Regions from separate parts of the Vibrio tubiashii ATCC 19109 genome, predicted to be linked through region 2. Evidence: riboswitches for the same ligand, from Rfam matches in the RefSeq annotation. Region 2 holds a riboswitch; the other holds the start of a gene.

Region 1 (8,449 bases), on a different replicon from region 2:
TAATTCTTCATCGAACCTTTCATTACTGAGCACAGCAATAGCGATTAGAAATGCCAGTCGCTCTGTTGTCAGGTTCAATGAGAAATCATGCTGCTTAACCCAACCGACCAATTCATCGATCGGCTGCTCAGCATTTAGAGTCATCTCACTCATTGTTAGTCCTGCTTATCTTTCTTTTGTGCCCATACATGTATGTATCGGCCTAACGAGAGGTATGGCTCTTCTCTGCACAGTTGTCTTTCTAGTGCCAACACATCTTCATACTGGTAATCGCCCATGTACTCCATATTGCCTATGTAGTCACTAAAGCAGCGGATACCAGATTTGCCACAAATTGAAAAACCAGCGTCTTCAATCCACTGGTAGACCTCTTCAGGTTTTAAGCCTTTTTGCGGCTGTAATTTAAATCTTTTGCGATGCGGCATTCCGTCTAATACATGAGGAATGTTGCCGCACACGACATTCTTGTAGACCAAACCATGGTGGTTATAGAACATAATAGAAGCCATACCACCCGGCTTTACTTGTTCTAGTACTTTCTCTAGCGCAGGTTTAGGATCTGCTAACCACTCCATCACCGCATGAAACAGGACCACATCCACTTGGGATTCTAGGTGCTGGTCAAGCGATTGGACTGGCGAATGAATGAAGCGATACTGCTCAAGCAGGCCATTTATTGCAATATCCTGCTCTGCCAATAGCAACATTTCAGAAGATAGATCACATAACGCGACATGATGTCCGAGCTTAGCTAGCTTTTGCGACATTTGTGCCAAACCGCCACCCGCATCTAGCACATTGAGTTGCTGATTTGCCCCATCAACAGTATTAAGTATCTGTTGAAGATCTTCCCAAACAATGACTTGGCGAATCTCTCCTTTGTCAGAACCGTAAATATTTTTTGCAAATTTGTGGGCAATATCGTCGAAATTGCGGTCTTCAGTCACAGCAGCTTAGGTTATCATGTCTAATCGTGCTGCTATTCTGTCATAAGAAAAGCAGGAATAAAGAGGCTTTCTCTTAAATTATAATCAATTGATGTTTTTTCGGACTATTTAGTATGTTTGAGCTGAAAAAAGTTGTGTCTTCTCTACTTATGCCGCTTCCCGCGATGCTAATCATCGGTCTATTCGGCTTAATGTTGATCATGTTTACCCGTAAACAGAAGACAGGCTGCTTTGTTGTTCTATTCTCTTTCATCGGTATCTTCCTCATCGCTTTTCAACCCGTTTCTTCTCGTTTGTTGATGCCGCTTGAACGCCAATACTCGGCCTTTTTTCCGGTCGACCAATCGATCGATTACGTTATGGTGCTCGGCAGTGGTCATGTCGTAGACGATAAGATCCCGCCCACTTCTGAATTAAGCCGAACCGGTTTGATGCGCCTTGCCGAAGGTATTCGCATCATGCGAATTTACCCTGGGTCTAAATTGATTTTGTCTGGCTATGCGGGCGGCTCTGAAGTGAGCAATGCCCGTATGATGGCGAAAGTGGCTCTCGCCCTTGGCGTCTCGAAATCTGACATTATTCTGTTAGAAACCGCCAAAGATACTTGGGAAGAAGCTCGACAAGCGGCAGCATTCGTTAATACCAAAAAGCTGGTTGTTGTAACGTCAGCCAGTCATATGGAGCGTGCTCTGAATGAATTCTACTCGGCAGGATTAAAGCCGTACCCTGCACCTACCAATTACCTTGCGCATGATAAAGTTACACAAGCATGGGCTAAATACACACCTAAAGCGGTGTATTTGGAGCAAACCGAGCGTTATTGGCACGAAACCTTAGGTCAAATTTGGCAAACGCTTAGGAATTGGGCGTCAGATTATGAAGAGCAAGCGCTGCAAGCTTCTGAAAGCAAAGTTTGATACCAAGTAAACTATGAATCCTAGATAGAAAAATACCGAGTCAAGCCTCGGTATTTTTATGTCTGTTGACGCGGTAACATTTAGTCACCTGCAAACATATAGCCTTCGCCATGAACGGTGACAAAAATTTGTGGATTCTTTGGATCGAATTCCATTTTTGCTCGCATGCGACGAATCAAGACATCAATTGTGCGATCGTTTGGTGCATCAACACGGTGGCTGATCATATTTAAGATACGTTCACGGCTGAGAACCTGATTCGGATAAGAGGATAAAGCCACTAGCAGTTCATATTCTGCTTTAGTCAGCTTAACCGGCTCACCGTTACGACTCAGTGCACGGCGCTGAACGTCAAACGTCCACTCACCAAAGCGAACAACATTATCATCTTGCTTCGCTGCGCTGTCAGAGCCTGACGAGTTACGTGCAGCGGAAATTCGCCACAGTAAATTCTTAACTCGAACCAATAGCTCGCGTAATTCAAAAGGTTTAGTGACATAGTCATCGGCGCCCATTTCAAGGCCAACGATTTTGTCGATGCTGTCCGTGCGTCCTGTTACCAGGATAATTCCAATGTCTGATTGACTGCGAAGTTCGCGAGTTAGCATTAATCCATCTTCACCGGGTAGATTAATATCCAACATCACCAAATCAATCGCGTTGCTTTGTAGCATGTCTCGCATCTGCTCGCCGCTTTCTGCTTCGCTGACTTGGTAACCTTCATTCTGAAAGTAGCCAACGAGCTTGCTGCGAGTCACTACGTCGTCTTCTACTACTAGTACGTGATAACTCATCTGCACCACTTAATTTGCATTGGGAATAGTTCTATCATTTATTCTATTCATAAATAGTAACATTTCTAGTATTTATCACTTTAAAAACGAGAAAGATGATTTTTTATTGATTCAAGACAAAACCGCCGCCTTTGTTAATAAATGCTCATAATTCGTCTTTTATTGTCACGTAAGCCATTACCGCTATTCATTTTTATTAGTTACACTAATAGGTAGTTATTTTGGGAGTGATACCTAATGCAAGAAATCAAAGCATTCAACGAGAAACGTGCGGAAATCTATTGGTGGCTTTCAAGCCTTTACGCCAAAGAATTAACGGAAGAGAACCTTGAACAGTACCATTCAGCTCAAATCCGCTCTTTCCTTACTGGCCTTGGCGAGAATGCCGATCTAAAGCCGTCGATTGATCGTGTCATTGATGCACTCAATCGCCTTATCGATCGCGAAGATGCACAACTAGAGCTTGCCGCTGATTTTTGTGATCTATTTTTGAAGTCTGATCGCGACTCTGCACTACCTTACGCTTCAATGTACATTGGAGAGACTGGCCTGCTTAACGACAAACCAGCGAAAGAGATGGAAGCGTTAATGCTAGAGCATGGTGTTGCTGTCGATGAAGGCTTAAATGAACCTGCTGACCATATTGCCATTGAGCTGGATTTTCTCGGCAACCTCATCATTCGCTCTAATGAGCTTGAGCAAGAGCGTCATATTGAAGAAGCACTGATCGAGCAAGAGGGCTTCATTCGTCAGCACCTTCTAAGTTGGACCCCTAAGTTTTCAGCTAAGTGTCAAACACTCGATGAGTTCGGTTTTTACTCGGCGATCGCTTCTCTCACAGTGGCATTCTTAGAGTTAGATTGCACATACTTAATCGGTGAATAGAGTCTGACAATGTGAACTGACACAGGTCAGTTCGAAGAAATGTGTTTGCCCTAAGTCGGATTGCGGTCTAAAATCGTGACCGCAAACGATAAAAATGAACTATTCAAATACAAACCGCTAAATAAGAGCGGTTTTTGTGTTTCTGATACTTTCTGCCAACTTATTCTAAACTGAATATATTCTCGTGGCAGTCATCGACAGGACAAAATTTATGGCCACTATTAAAGACGTTGCTCGCCTTGCTGGTGTTTCAACAACCACTGTGTCTCACGTGATTAACAAAACACGCTTTGTTGCCGAAGCGACACAAGAAAAAGTGATGGAAGCGGTAACCGAGCTTAATTATGCACCGAGTGCAGTTGCTCGTAGTCTTAAGTGCAACACTACTCGTACAATCGGTATGTTAGTGACACAATCGACGAACCTATTTTTCTCAGAAGTTATCGACGGCGTAGAAAGCTACTGTTACCGCCAAGGTTACACCTTGATTCTGTGTAATACAGGCGGCATCTATGAAAAACAACGCGACTACATTCGCATGTTGGCTGAAAAGCGTGTAGATGGCATCCTAGTGATGTGTTCAGATCTGACTGAAGAGCTGAGCGAAATGCTTGATCGCCACAAAGATATTCCAAAAGTAGTTATGGATTGGGGCCCAGAGAGTTCTCAAGCAGATAAGATCATCGATAACTCAGAAGAAGGCGGCTACTTAGCAACCAAATACCTAATTGAACGTGGTCACACTGACATTGCTTGTTTAAGTGGTCACTTCGAAAAAGCAGCATGTGTTGAGCGTATTAGTGGCTTTAAGCGTGCCATGGCCGAAGCGGAACTACCGGTAAATGAAGATTGGATTCTTGAAGGTAACTTCGAATGTGATACAGCGGTATTGGCGGCAGATAAAATTGTTGCAATGGATAAAAAGCCAACAGCCGTGTTCTGTTTTAATGACACCATGGCACTTGGTTTAATGAGCCGCCTGCAACAAAAAGGCATTCAAATCCCACAAGATATTTCCGTAATTGGTTACGATAATATTGAACTGGCCGAGTACTTCTCTCCGCCGTTAACAACGGTTCACCAACCAAAACGTCGTGTTGGTAAGAATGCCTTTGAAATTCTTCTTGAGCGAATTAAAGACAAAGAGCACGAAAAACGCGTGTTTGAGATGCACCCAGAGATTGTTGAGCGTAATACCGTTCGTAATCTAAATAAATAACCTTAACTCAGACGCTTAGCTAGTAGCCGTACTATTGGCTAAGCGTATATCTCCCCTCTATTTATTGAACCAATGTCACATTTATCCTATACAAACGTGATGTTCTGCGCAGAATTTATTTATTCTTAAAGTGTTCGATTAATGCCACGAACAGGGCAAACCATTCCGAAAGGATGGGACGCAAAGCCTCCGGCCTTAAACAATTTATTGTCTGGTAGCGGGGTTGCCGATGGCGAATATGCAAACTGTCATACCGCTTTTACTTGCACTCGTATGACACCTTACTGACAATGTCTCTGCATAATTTTGCTAATCTCTCGGACCTGCATTGGTGGCGTATACTTATACACCGAGAAAACACAGCATGGATAAACCAATACTAAAAGACTCAATGCGTTTATTTGAGCAGTTAGGACATATCAAGTCTCGCTCAATGTTTGGTGGCTTTGGCATTTTTGCTGATGACACTATGTTCGCACTTGTCGTCAACGATAAGCTTCACGTACGCGCGGACGCGGCTCTCGCTAAACAATTTAAGTCTCAAGGGCTAGAACCTTACGTATACAAAAAACGCGGCTTTCCCGTCGTGACAAAGTATTTTGCGCTTTGTGATGACTGGGCAGCAGACGCAGGTAAAACGTTAAAGATTGCTAGCGTCGCGTTAAAAGCCGCAAACCAAGAGAAACAATGCCAATCGCAGGCGAAACCGAATCGCTTGAAGGATCTTCCTAATTTAAGGCTAGCGACAGAACGCATGCTTAAGAAAGCAGGCATAGACACTGTCGAAAACTTAGAAGAGGTGGGCGCCGTACACGCTTTTAAGGCTATCCAGTCTACACACTCTGCCGATGTTAACATCGAACTTCTCTGGGCTTTAGAAGGTGCTATTAAAGGCACGCACTGGTCGGTTATCCCACAAAGCCGACGTCAGGAACTGTTAACGCAAGTTAGCTAATCTAAAACAATATATCTAGAAGAAGTCAGCCTTAGTGCTGACTTTTTTATTGTTTTTTATCTGCCACCTTGAAATTTGTCGCTTGCTTTCCCTGTCTTGTCTAGTAACACTAATATTTGATATCCATGAAATTAAATGGAGCTGCTCAACATGAATAAAAAGATCATCCTAGGAATTGTTTTCGTCGCATTGATTGTTTTACTTGGCGTCAATTTTGGCCAGTATCTCACGCTAGACAATGCCAAAGCCCAGCAAGCTGAGCTTGCGGCATTTATTGCTGACAACTTTACTATCGCCGCGGCGAGCTATTTTATCGCCTATGTTGCCATCACCGCTTTTTCGATTCCTGGCGCTGCGGTCGTGACTCTTTTGGGTGCTGCCCTTTTCGGTTTCTGGACAAGCTTACTGCTGGTTTCTTTCGCTAGCACCATAGGTGCAACACTCGCATTTTTGAGCAGCCGATACTTATTGCGTGATTGGGTACAAAGCAAATTTGGTGAAAAGCTCAATGCCATCAACCAAGGCGTTGAAAAAGATGGCGCATTTTATCTGTTCTCACTGAGATTAATTCCAGTGTTCCCATTCTTCCTCATCAACTTGTTAATGGGTTTAACACCTATCGCGACGGCTCGATTCTATTTGGTGAGTCAACTCGGTATGTTGCCAGGAACTGCGGTTTACCTGAATGCTGGTACTCAACTGGCTCAAATAGACAGCTTGTCGGGTATCGTATCTCCAACCGTTTTAGCCTCTTTTGCACTTCTCGGCTTATTCCCTGTCATTGCAAAATGGATTATGGCTAAAATTAAGAGCTCCCCTTCAACATCAAATGGAAATGCTTAATGAGGATCTATTCCGCATCGACGCCTACCGAAGCTCACATTGTTTGTGAGCTTCTTAAGTCTCAACAGATTGACTGTGAAGTTCGCGGTGAAGGCGTGTTTGGGCTCCAAGGTGAAATACCTTTTGGCGAGAGTAGCGAACCTTATGTCTGGTTACTTGACCCAGAACAAGCCAAGCATGCCAATACGGTTATCGAACAATTTAACAATGCAGATGTTGGCAGTAATTGGCTTTGTAACCAATGCGGGGAAATGAACGAGCCTCAATTTGGCGCATGTTGGCAATGCGGACAAGCAGCACCTTAACCGATTTTAGGCGCTTCAATTTGCTGCTGAATAAATGAAATTGAATGGTGATTGAACTCTTCTGGTCGCTCGACGTTACATACATGGCCGCAATCGGCAATCTCAAGTAACTTACTTTTACGATGTGCTGCGACCATCTCTTTCACAGGTTGAATAAACATATAGTCTTTCTCACCCATCAAATAGAGCGTTGGGATTGGCAGTTCTCTATCCTTAAAATACTTCATCAGTGGGTTAACTTCCGAAGTGAGAATAAACCAACGCTTAAACTCTTTCTGGCAAAGCTTCTTTGCTTCGCGGATAAATAAGTGCCTTGATTCCCTCTGAGTACGCTGCGGCATCACAATATAAGCAAAAAGGCTGTATAACCACATATAAGGGATAACGTGTTTGCACATGCCACCTAGCCTAACCAATATCTGCGAACGGACGTTAAATCGCGTTACAGCGCCACCTAGCACCATCGACTTGACTCTATCTGTTGCAAGTTCCGCTAGGTTTCGAACAATTATCGTGCCGAGAGACATACCAACAAAATGAGCCGAACGTATCTTTAAGTGATCAAGCACCTTAAGAATGTCCATTGTCACCGCTTGAAACGTATAGCGGTTTGCCATTAGCTCTTTGATCAATTGATTCGACTTACCGTGACCACGAAGATCGATAAGTAATAGATTAAAATGCTGTTTATACGCTTTGATTTGCTTAAACCAAATTGAGGAACTTCCCCCTGCGCCATGCACAAAGACTACCCATTCATCACTTGTGGGATGGGTAAAGGTTTTGTGAAATAGCAAGGTATCACTCATATCGAAAAGGGTTTACTCAGCAATAAAATTGGTTACGGAGAGTACCATAAACATAGGGGGATTTACGTCAATTTACCTCAATTCTTAATTATTCTTTTATTAAAAGTGTAAGTAACCATCAAAAAAGGCGCCCTCAAGACGCCTAGTTTCATATTAGCTTTTGTTCAACGCACTGTGATACAAGGATAGATATTCATCTGCCGATTTGTTCCAACAGAAATTTTGCTCCATCGCATACAATTGAACGCGTTTGACTTCGTTAGGTTGCTGCGCGTGCAGCAGTAAAGAACGCTGCAACACGTTAAGCAAAGCACTTGGCTTTGGTTCATCAAATACAAAACCCGTTGCATTTTCAGGCTCAGCATCATAGTCATTAACGCTGTCGCGCAACCCACCAACGCCGCGAACGATAGGGAGTGTACCGTAAGCCATGCTGTAGATCTGATTCAAACCACACGGCTCAAACTCAGAAGGCATAATAAAGAAGTCCGATCCCGCCTCAACCAAATGCGCTAACTCATTGTCATACGCCTCAACAAAAACAAACTTGTCGCTATGCAGCGCTGCAATCTCTTTTAGCTGAGACGCTAGAACAGGGTCACCTGTGCCGACAATCACCACCTGAACCTGATACTTAAGAAAATCACTTAAGATCGGCAATAGATAGTGCACACCTTTTTGGTGTGTCAGGCGACAGACCATGCCATAGACTGCGACCTCTTGAGTTTCTAGTCCCACCCTTTGCTGTAACTCTCGTTTACACGCTTTTTTACCC
Region 2 (8,449 bases):
GGGGAGAGTTTAAGGATACTGAGGTAAGCTTCGTTCGCTGATTAGCTAGGCTGATGGCCACTCTTTTTCGCAAACTTTTGCATCGCCTCGGCAAACGTTGTTGTTCTGCCTTTAGCCTGAACCTGTACTACCTTATATCCCATCTTTTCTAACGCTTGACGCTCTGCCAAAACGGCTTTGTCATCTTGCTGACTACCTTGAGCAGGTTGATGAATGTAACAACCCTCTAGTTGACCGTCTTCGACCAGTTGGTGATGTCTCAGTGCATCGATATCAAAATTCATAGTACATCTTTAAATTAAATACAGGGAGCGATTGTGGAAGGTTACATGCGCTTTAAGGGCTTAACAACGCTATCTAATCCTTCGATCTTTAGCGCTAAACATAACTTGAGGAGATCACCGAGCTCCCCATTCGGAAAGCCCTTTTTATCAAACCAAAGTAAGTACTCTTCTGGTAAGTCGATAAGCACGCGACCCGCGTACTTACCAAACGGCATTTGCATTCGTGCAAGTTTAATTAGATTTTCTTTTTCAAGCATTGCTAAGGTTTTCTATGGCTGTTCCCAGCCTTGTAGAGTAACACCTAATCGCTCTACCCAATAGTTAATCGCGTCTTTCGCATCATCAAGCGAGTCAATCATTGTAGAAAAGTCTTTGTTTCCCGCCTCTCTATCAATGGCGGCAAACAGTGGTGTACCGTCCTGCGCATCACTAACAAGCAACTCAACACTCGCACTACCCACATTGGTATGCTCGCCAGTGGTGACTTTGGAGATGGTTGAGATGGCTAAACCAAATGGCAGTACGCTGCTCGTAACCGCCAGTACTGGATTCGAAGTTTCAACATTACTCAATGCGATACTCAAACGCAGAGTATTCCCTGTCGGCTCTGAGACAACTTGTTTATGGAGGGAGATTTTCTCAATCAGACGAGCGACCATGTAATCAGTCAGCTCTTGGATTTCTTCTTTATCTAGGGTGCTTTCTTCTGTAACGACAAACACTTGGTCAATCACTACCGAATCATACTCATCCAGCTTTTCGCTTAATCGTTTTGCGTCTCTTAGGCCAATGCGAGCCCATACTAAATCGACACCGCCTTCAGGCCCTGCTCGAAAGTCTTCATAACTGGTAAATTTAGTGGCGCGTTGAACAGGCCCACCAGCACATCCAACCACGAATACGCTCACCACGATTAAAAGCAAGACCTTGAAAGATTTCATGTAAAGCACTCTAGTTTATATTTGAAACCAGAATGCTATACCATATGATATTTAGATGTCCAATTGTATTCTATTCAAATTGGTTATATTGGGATCAAGAAGAATGTACCGTGTGCGCGTACTCAACGATCACTTGATTGCCTTCAATGTAAGCATTTTGAATTTCACCATCGACACTCATGCGACTTTGTAGGTACACCACCTTTGGACCATGTTCATTGGTTTCTTTCAGGCTTGGAACCACATTTTTAGGTTCTAAATGAAGAAGTCGACAAAAATGGCTCACGAAAGACATAGTAAGCGGTGTTTCACCTCTTAAAACGCGAGAAAAGCTGAGCTGATTCATGCCAAGCTTTTTGGCAAATTCCATCTGAGTGAGTCGCATTTTCGATTTTTTCGACATCCAGATTTGGTAGAGCGCCTCTCTATCTTTGTCGGTAAATTCCATCGTGATTCCTTGTATAACATTTTGGGGTGGATTGTCGTTGTTTTGGTACTTGAGGTTGTCAGAGCTTGGTAAGTGAAAGTCAAAGCTTTGTCTGCTAAACGTCAGCTACAGACAGGACGAGACAAAAATAAATCACACCCAAATCATTCATAAAACACATCATTAACACCGCTTAGTTATTTAATTTCAATAGGTTAATAAATTAGTCAATATGTAATTAGCAAGTTAATTTGCGACAAGAAATTCAGATCGAGATTATCATTCCACATTTAAGTTTTGGGCTTAGCTTTTCTGATTGGCGTTAGCTACATTTCGCCTGCTTATACAAAACTCATTACTTTGTAATCTAACAATATATTGCGGCAAGTATAGGCTGCACTTCAGGCAAACTATCCGAAAGGTTAGGACGCAAAGCCACCGGTCTGTCGACATCTTATGTCTATGATAGCGGGGTTGCCATTTAGCGAGTCTCGCTAGATGTTTCGCGTGCCGGAGTGTCATCTTTTTTGTTATCCATAGATAAGGACAAATGATGAACAAACTCCCAAACAAATCACTCATTGCGTTAGCTCTACTTAGTGTGAGCGGTGCTAGCTTCGGCCACGGGTACGTTTCAGCGTACGAAAATGGCGTTGCTGAAGGCCGCGCGGCACTTTGTAAGTTTCCAACCAGTGACACAAACGAAAAGAACACCAACTGTGGTGCGATTCAATATGAACCGCAAAGTGTAGAAGGGCCAGATGGTTTCCCTGAAACAGGCCCACGCGATGGTAAAATTGCCAGCGCTGAAACCTCGCTAGCAGCGGCGTTGGATGAGCAAACCGCTGACCGTTGGGTTAAACGACCTATCAAATCGGGCTCTCAGTACTTTGAGTGGACTTTCACTGCCAATCACGTCACTAAAGACTGGAAATACTACATCACCAAAGCAGATTGGAACCCTAATCAGCCCCTCGCGCGCAGTTCATTTGACCTCACGCCTTTCTGTGTTGTCGATGGGGGAATGGTTCAGCCACCAAAACGTGTTAGCCACCTTTGTAACGTTCCTGAGCGAGAAGGTTATCAAGTGATCCTTGCTGTTTGGGATGTGGGCGATACGGCTGCTTCGTTCTACAATGTTATCGACGTAAAATTCGATGGTGATGGCCCAGTGATTCCTGATTGGAGTCAAGGCGGTCAAATCAACCCTACGCTCGATCTCAGTGTTGGCGATACAGTTTATACCCGTGTGTTTGACAGCAGCGGTGAGAACTCGTCTTACAGCACAGAACTCGTGATTCAAAACAGCGAACAAGGTAAAGCAAACAACTGGTCTTATGCTCTAGCGAGTAAGATTAACCAAGAGCAAAGCCAAATTCGTGCCGGACAGCTTAATGACCAAGGCGAATTTACCCCTGTTTATGGAACCAACCCAGTCTACCTAAAAGCAGGATCAGGACTCAACAGCGTTGAAATCGGCTATAAATTTGAAACACCAGAGCCAGAATACGACCTTGATGTTGTAGGGCTTCAGTCAGAGTACGTAATTGGCGAGTCACCGACAGAGCTTGACCTGACACTAACCGCCACAGGCGACTTAACGGCTGAGTTAACTGTCTACAACCACCATCGCGAACCATTAGCTTCATACTCGAAGGAGCTGAAAGACGGTGAGGTTGAAGGCACGACGATGACTCTATCTAAGTCCGAGCCAGGGCATCATATGTTAGTGGTGGTTACCAAAGACGACCAAGGTAAAGTAATTGACCAAAACACGCTAGATTTCCACCTAGTAGAAGATCAAACGCCACCACCTGGTGACTACGACTTTGTCTTCCCACAAGGCTTAGAAAGCTACACAGCGGGAACTAAAGTATTAGCCAGTGATGGTGCGGTTTATCAGTGTAAAGAGTTCCCATACTCAGGTTACTGTGTACAGTGGTCACCATCGGCGACGCAGTACGAACCAGGCGTTGGTTCTCACTGGCAATCAGCTTGGAACAAGCTGTAAGTCGTTTATATACAAAAAAGAGGATGCCCAGTGCATCCTCTTGTTTATGTTAGGTATGGTTAAAACCAACCTGAGATTAGGCGTTTAAACCAATCAAACAACTTCTTGAACAAACCACCCTCTTCAATATCCTGCTGAGCAACCAATGTTGCGCTTGCGACCTCTTCACCATCAATACTGTAGATCACCTGTCCGACAGTCTCTCCTTGGTTGATTGGTGCAACAAGCTCCCCATTGTATTCAATTTCGGCTTTAAGCTTGTTCGCACCGCCTTTTGGTAGGGTGATCAATACTTGTTTATCGACGCCAACAGGGACAAGGTCTTCACTCCCCATCCACACTTTTGCTTCTGCTAACGTGTCTGTCACTTTAGATGGAGACACAGTGTCAAAGAACCTGAAACCGTAACTCAGCAATTGCTTGCTTTCCGACTCTCGGCTTTTCGTACTGCTAGAACCCATCACGACCGAAATCAAACGCATGTCACCACTGGTCGCGGAAGTCGCTAAGCTGTATCCCGCTCCACTCGTATAACCGGTTTTCATGCCATCAACATTTAGGCTTCTGTCTCTAAGTAGGCCATTTCGATTGTATTGCGTAATTCCGTTATAAGTGTATGAAGTTTCACTATACAGCGAATAGATGTCAGGCAAATCACGAATAATAGCTTGGCTGAGCAGAGCGATATCATGTGGCGTTGAATACAATCCATCGCTATCCAAGCCATGCGGATTAGTGTATCCGGTGTTCTCAAGACCAAGTTTTTGCGACCAGCTATTCATTAAACTAACAAAAGCATCTTCACTGCCCGCTACATGCTCGGCAATAGCCACACTGGCATCATTACCGGATTGAACAATCAAACCACGGTACAAGTCGATGAGTGGGACATCTGTCCCTACTTCGATAAACATTTTTGAAGAATCAGGGAAGTTCTTCGCCCAAGCTTTACGGCTAATACGAACTTGATCGTCGAGAGAAACATTGCCGCTTTTTACTTCCTGTCCTGCAACATAAGCAGTCATCAACTTGGTTAAGCTCGCTGGATTAAGCTTCTTGTCCGCATTTTTCTCCACCAACACGGCACCAGTATGGTAATCAATCAAGATATACCCTTTGGCGCCTAATGTCGGAGGATCCGGGATAATGGTAGGTGCGGCAAATACACCAAATGAAAGAGAAAATGTCGAAAGAAGCGCGGTGAATTTTAGAAAACGCGTGGTCATGATATGCGACGTCTCACTTTAAATGATTGAGTAACGACCTCAGTATAGACAACCTTGCAATAGAATCAGCAGCTTTGACATCAATCGTTACTATTCAGTAGGAATTTTGGTAAATATTTACCCAGTCGCCAGATTTAGATACAAAAAAACCAGCGCCGAGACGCTGGTTCTGTAATCTTTTGGCTTAGTTTTCTATTAAGCAGCTTTTAGCTCTTCGCGTGCTTTCTTTCTTGCCATTAACTTCTCGCGGTAAACAAACCAAACATAGCTTGCGACAAGTGAGAAGAACAAGTACGAGAGTGAGAATACTAGTGGTGAACTAATGAGGTCTTGCGAGATTCCCCAAGATACGCCCGCAACCGTCACTGCGATTTTAGAGAATAGACCACAAAGCAATAGCAGAAGTGCTAGTTGCGGGAAACGACTACTGCGGAATGCAAACCAGTAGCAGCTACCTACCGCAAGAGTAGAAACGTAAAGACCAAGCAAGAATGAATGAATGTGATCTGCCGACGCTACACCCGCGGAAATCGACACCATGAAGATAATGAATAGTTTCATATTTTGCCTCGCTCTTAAAAACTAGAAAAAGCTTCCTTTCATTTCTGCAAACTCATTTTGCGTATATTTTCGCCCATCTAGTTTTAAATTCAAGCAGTATTTTTGTCTATTTATTACACAGATTTCATAGATAACCCAATTGTAAATAATTTGTTAAATGCATATATAATAAGGATTCTTTGTATACTTACACTTAGGGTAATAGCATAAAAGGCTAGCTTTTAAATGTTACAGACAAATAACAATTGTTACAGTTTAAATTATTTCGATATATGTGAATGAGAACACTAAATGTGCAGTCAAATTGACAAACTTATGAGTCCAAAAACTTAGTTTTCGAAAATCGACAAGATACAGGCATGAGGGATAACTTTTTTGTGTGAGCTTAACCACTGTTCACTGCATTGTGTCTCGTCTCATTAGAAGGGCTTTGGTACCTTTGCGTCACAGATTTATACGTATCACATACCATGCCTTCCCAGTACCGAATTAAGAAGATAGTCGAGATCGGCGATACCCTTCACCGCAGTGGCTGTGCGCCATACAAACTTGAGAAATACACTCAGTTTTATGCTCGTAAACATGGGGTGGATGTTATGATCCAGGCAACCCCGACGACCGTTAACTATCAGTTTCCTGATGACAATAATGCGGTAGTGATGAAGCGCCACCAGCCTGCATCAATTAACTTAAGTTTGCTTGCCAATACCATCATCAGAATCAACCAGCCAAGCAGCGAGCCCGTGCCAGAGCCTGTGGGTTACCCTAAGTGGGTCATTGCGCTGGCTAATATGGGCATCCCGCCTGCGTACCTAATGCTCGTTGGCAGCACGCTAGATGCGGTTTTGTTCTCTGTCTTGTTAGGTTTTCTAGTATGGGGCGCTCAACAGATTTGCAAAGCTCGCCGTTCGATTGCCGTTGAGTTTATTGCTGCGCTTATCACTGGGATGCTAGTTGCTTGGTTCGCAAGCACAGGTGCTGCCGTCCCCGTTTGGGCTTTGTGTATCGCTGCCATTGTTCTCTTCGTCCCCGGACTTTCCATCGCAAACTCGCTAGAGTGTCTCGCGTTTAATGATCTCGTTTCAGGCACAAGTCTGTTGGGGCAAAGTGCGCTGACGCTTATCAAGCTGTTTGTCGGTATTGTTATGGGGCTGAATATTGGTGAAGCCGTTTGGGGGCAAGCGGCATCCATTGATTACACTAATGAAGTACCGACTTGGCTGCATATTTCCGGTTTGTTCCTAATCTCAATCTCACTTGGCATCATCTTCAATGCACGCCCTACCGATATATTGCTTGGTTTGCCTGTTGCAGCTCTGGGCATGTGGGGGCCATTTTATCTAGGCTTTGAGAGTGGTTGGGTTGTTGGCACTTGGGTTACGACAGTTCTGATTACTTTGTATGGTACTTGGGTGGCTAAAAAAATGGACCTCACCGGCTCGATATACATCGTACAAGGGATCATCATTCTAGTTCCGGGGAGCCGAGTTCTGGTCAGCGCGAGTCAATCGGTGTTTGAGCAATCGGTCTTGCCCATTCCGAGTATTGGCCTTTCCGCACTGTTTATGTTCTCAGCCATCGTCGCAGGCCAAATCACCGCATACTCTATCTATTCACCTAAGATAGAAAGGTAGCTCGTCGCCAGGTAATAAAAAGCCCTATTCAAACTTCGCTTGTTAAGCGGCTTTTGAATAGGGCTCTTTACCCCTGTGTTTCATGTTGCGCTGATAACTCCCTTTGCCTTTTTTCGCTTTCTCTACCTTGGCTCTGTAGAGCTTACTGGTTACCATCGCTTTAAGGGCGTTGTCTTGCACTTGCCCTCTACCCATCTCGACATCATGGATGAGGACAACCTCTCCAATGTCACCTTTTGCTTTGTTCTTAGCCATACGGCCTCCACAATAAATGATTAAATATTAGCCAGAGAATAGTAAAACGATACAATCTACTAGCCAAACGAATGTTACACTATTTATACGCTAATCAGTAATATTTTCGAAACTATACCTAGCGCAAATTTCTAGTGAAAACACGATATTAAACTGTACAAAGCTCCTTATTTTTATTGACTTAGTTGCACTTCGCTTTAGACTGGATCGCAGCTAGAAAACGGTTCTTGTTTAATTTCGCCGTTTCGTTGGATTACTTGAATATCTACCGCAACGTCGTACGCAATAGCAATCTCCTTTTCCACGCTATCGGTGCCGTATGGCTTTTACAAGGTTTATCAAGGATATACATTATGTCTAACACTGTTACTGGTACAGTTAAATGGTTCAACGAAACTAAAGGCTTTGGTTTCATCCAGCAAGAAAACGGCCCAGACGTTTTCGCACACTTCTCAGCAATCACTGGCGACGGTTTCCGTACTCTAGTTGAAGGCCAAAAAGTTGAGTTCGTAGTATCTCAAGGTCAAAAAGGCCCACAAGCTGAGCAAATTAAAGTACTTTAATTGTCTAGTACTAAAGATTTACAATAGCCAGCATTACGCTGGCTATTTTTTTGACTATAAGTAAGGCTCATGGCTCTTAAACCCACTATTTACAAATTCCGAATTTCTCTTTCCGACACCAATCGCGACTTGTATGACTCTACACAGCTTACTGTCGCACAGCATCCATCAGAAACAGTGCCACGAATGATGGCGCGCATTTTGGCCTTCTGTGTCAAATGGCAGCCGGAACTGACTCTAACAAAAGGCTTATCAACCACTGAAGAGCCGGACCTTTGGGTCAAGTCTCTCGACGACCAAATTCAACTTTGGGTGGATATCGGAGAGCCATCCCTTGATCGCATTAAGAAGTCTTGCCGGTTGGCTAAGAAAGTGGATGTCTTTTCTTTTAACAGTAAGTCCGATGTTTGGTGGGAACAGACCAAAAATAAAGTTCACCAGTATGATGCGAGCATCTACCGCTTTGATTGGAACGGTATCGAAGCGCTGTCAGAAGTTGTCGAACGCAGTATGGATCTATCAGTGATGATCACCGGAGATAGCCTGT

Evidence for each region. Region 2 has a riboswitch for cyclic di-GMP ahead of gbpA (N-acetylglucosamine-binding protein GbpA). Riboswitches for the same ligand answer to the same signal wherever they lie in the genome.
Region 1: linked by a shared signal. The riboswitch ahead of IX91_RS05180 (TfoX/Sxy family DNA transformation protein) and the one ahead of gbpA (N-acetylglucosamine-binding protein GbpA) in region 2 are both predicted to bind cyclic di-GMP.

Annotation. Positions count from the first base shown of each region.
Region 1 covers NZ_CP009354.1:1,134,184-1,142,632, reverse strand. Annotated here, with positions in the region: gene mukF (chromosome partition protein MukF) at 1-153, opposite strand, end outside; gene cmoM (tRNA uridine 5-oxyacetic acid(34) methyltransferase CmoM) at 156-947, opposite strand; gene elyC (envelope biogenesis factor ElyC) at 1,061-1,864, shown strand; gene torR (two-component system response regulator TorR) at 1,945-2,658, opposite strand; gene torD (molecular chaperone TorD) at 2,896-3,543, shown strand; gene purR (HTH-type transcriptional repressor PurR) at 3,755-4,762, shown strand; cyclic di-GMP riboswitch class I at 4,907-4,993, shown strand; gene IX91_RS05180 (TfoX/Sxy family DNA transformation protein) at 5,127-5,717, shown strand; gene IX91_RS05175 (TVP38/TMEM64 family protein) at 5,868-6,560, shown strand; gene IX91_RS05170 (putative signal transducing protein) at 6,560-6,865, shown strand; gene IX91_RS05165 (alpha/beta fold hydrolase) at 6,862-7,674, opposite strand; gene glgA (glycogen synthase GlgA) at 7,828-8,449, opposite strand, start outside.
Region 2 covers NZ_CP009355.1:1,251,781-1,260,229, forward strand. Annotated here, with positions in the region: gene IX91_RS20795 (hypothetical protein) at 42-284, opposite strand; gene IX91_RS20800 (DUF3820 family protein) at 326-541, opposite strand; gene IX91_RS20805 (DUF3313 domain-containing protein) at 554-1,225, opposite strand; gene IX91_RS20810 (helix-turn-helix domain-containing protein) at 1,320-1,673, opposite strand; cyclic di-GMP riboswitch class I at 2,047-2,134, shown strand; gene gbpA (N-acetylglucosamine-binding protein GbpA) at 2,206-3,663, shown strand; gene IX91_RS20820 (D-alanyl-D-alanine carboxypeptidase family protein) at 3,723-4,889, opposite strand; gene IX91_RS20825 (hypothetical protein) at 5,085-5,450, opposite strand; gene IX91_RS20830 (threonine/serine exporter family protein) at 5,921-7,084, shown strand; gene IX91_RS20835 (alternative ribosome-rescue factor A) at 7,127-7,339, opposite strand; gene IX91_RS20840 (cold-shock protein) at 7,693-7,902, shown strand; gene IX91_RS20845 (YaeQ family protein) at 7,972-8,449, shown strand, end outside.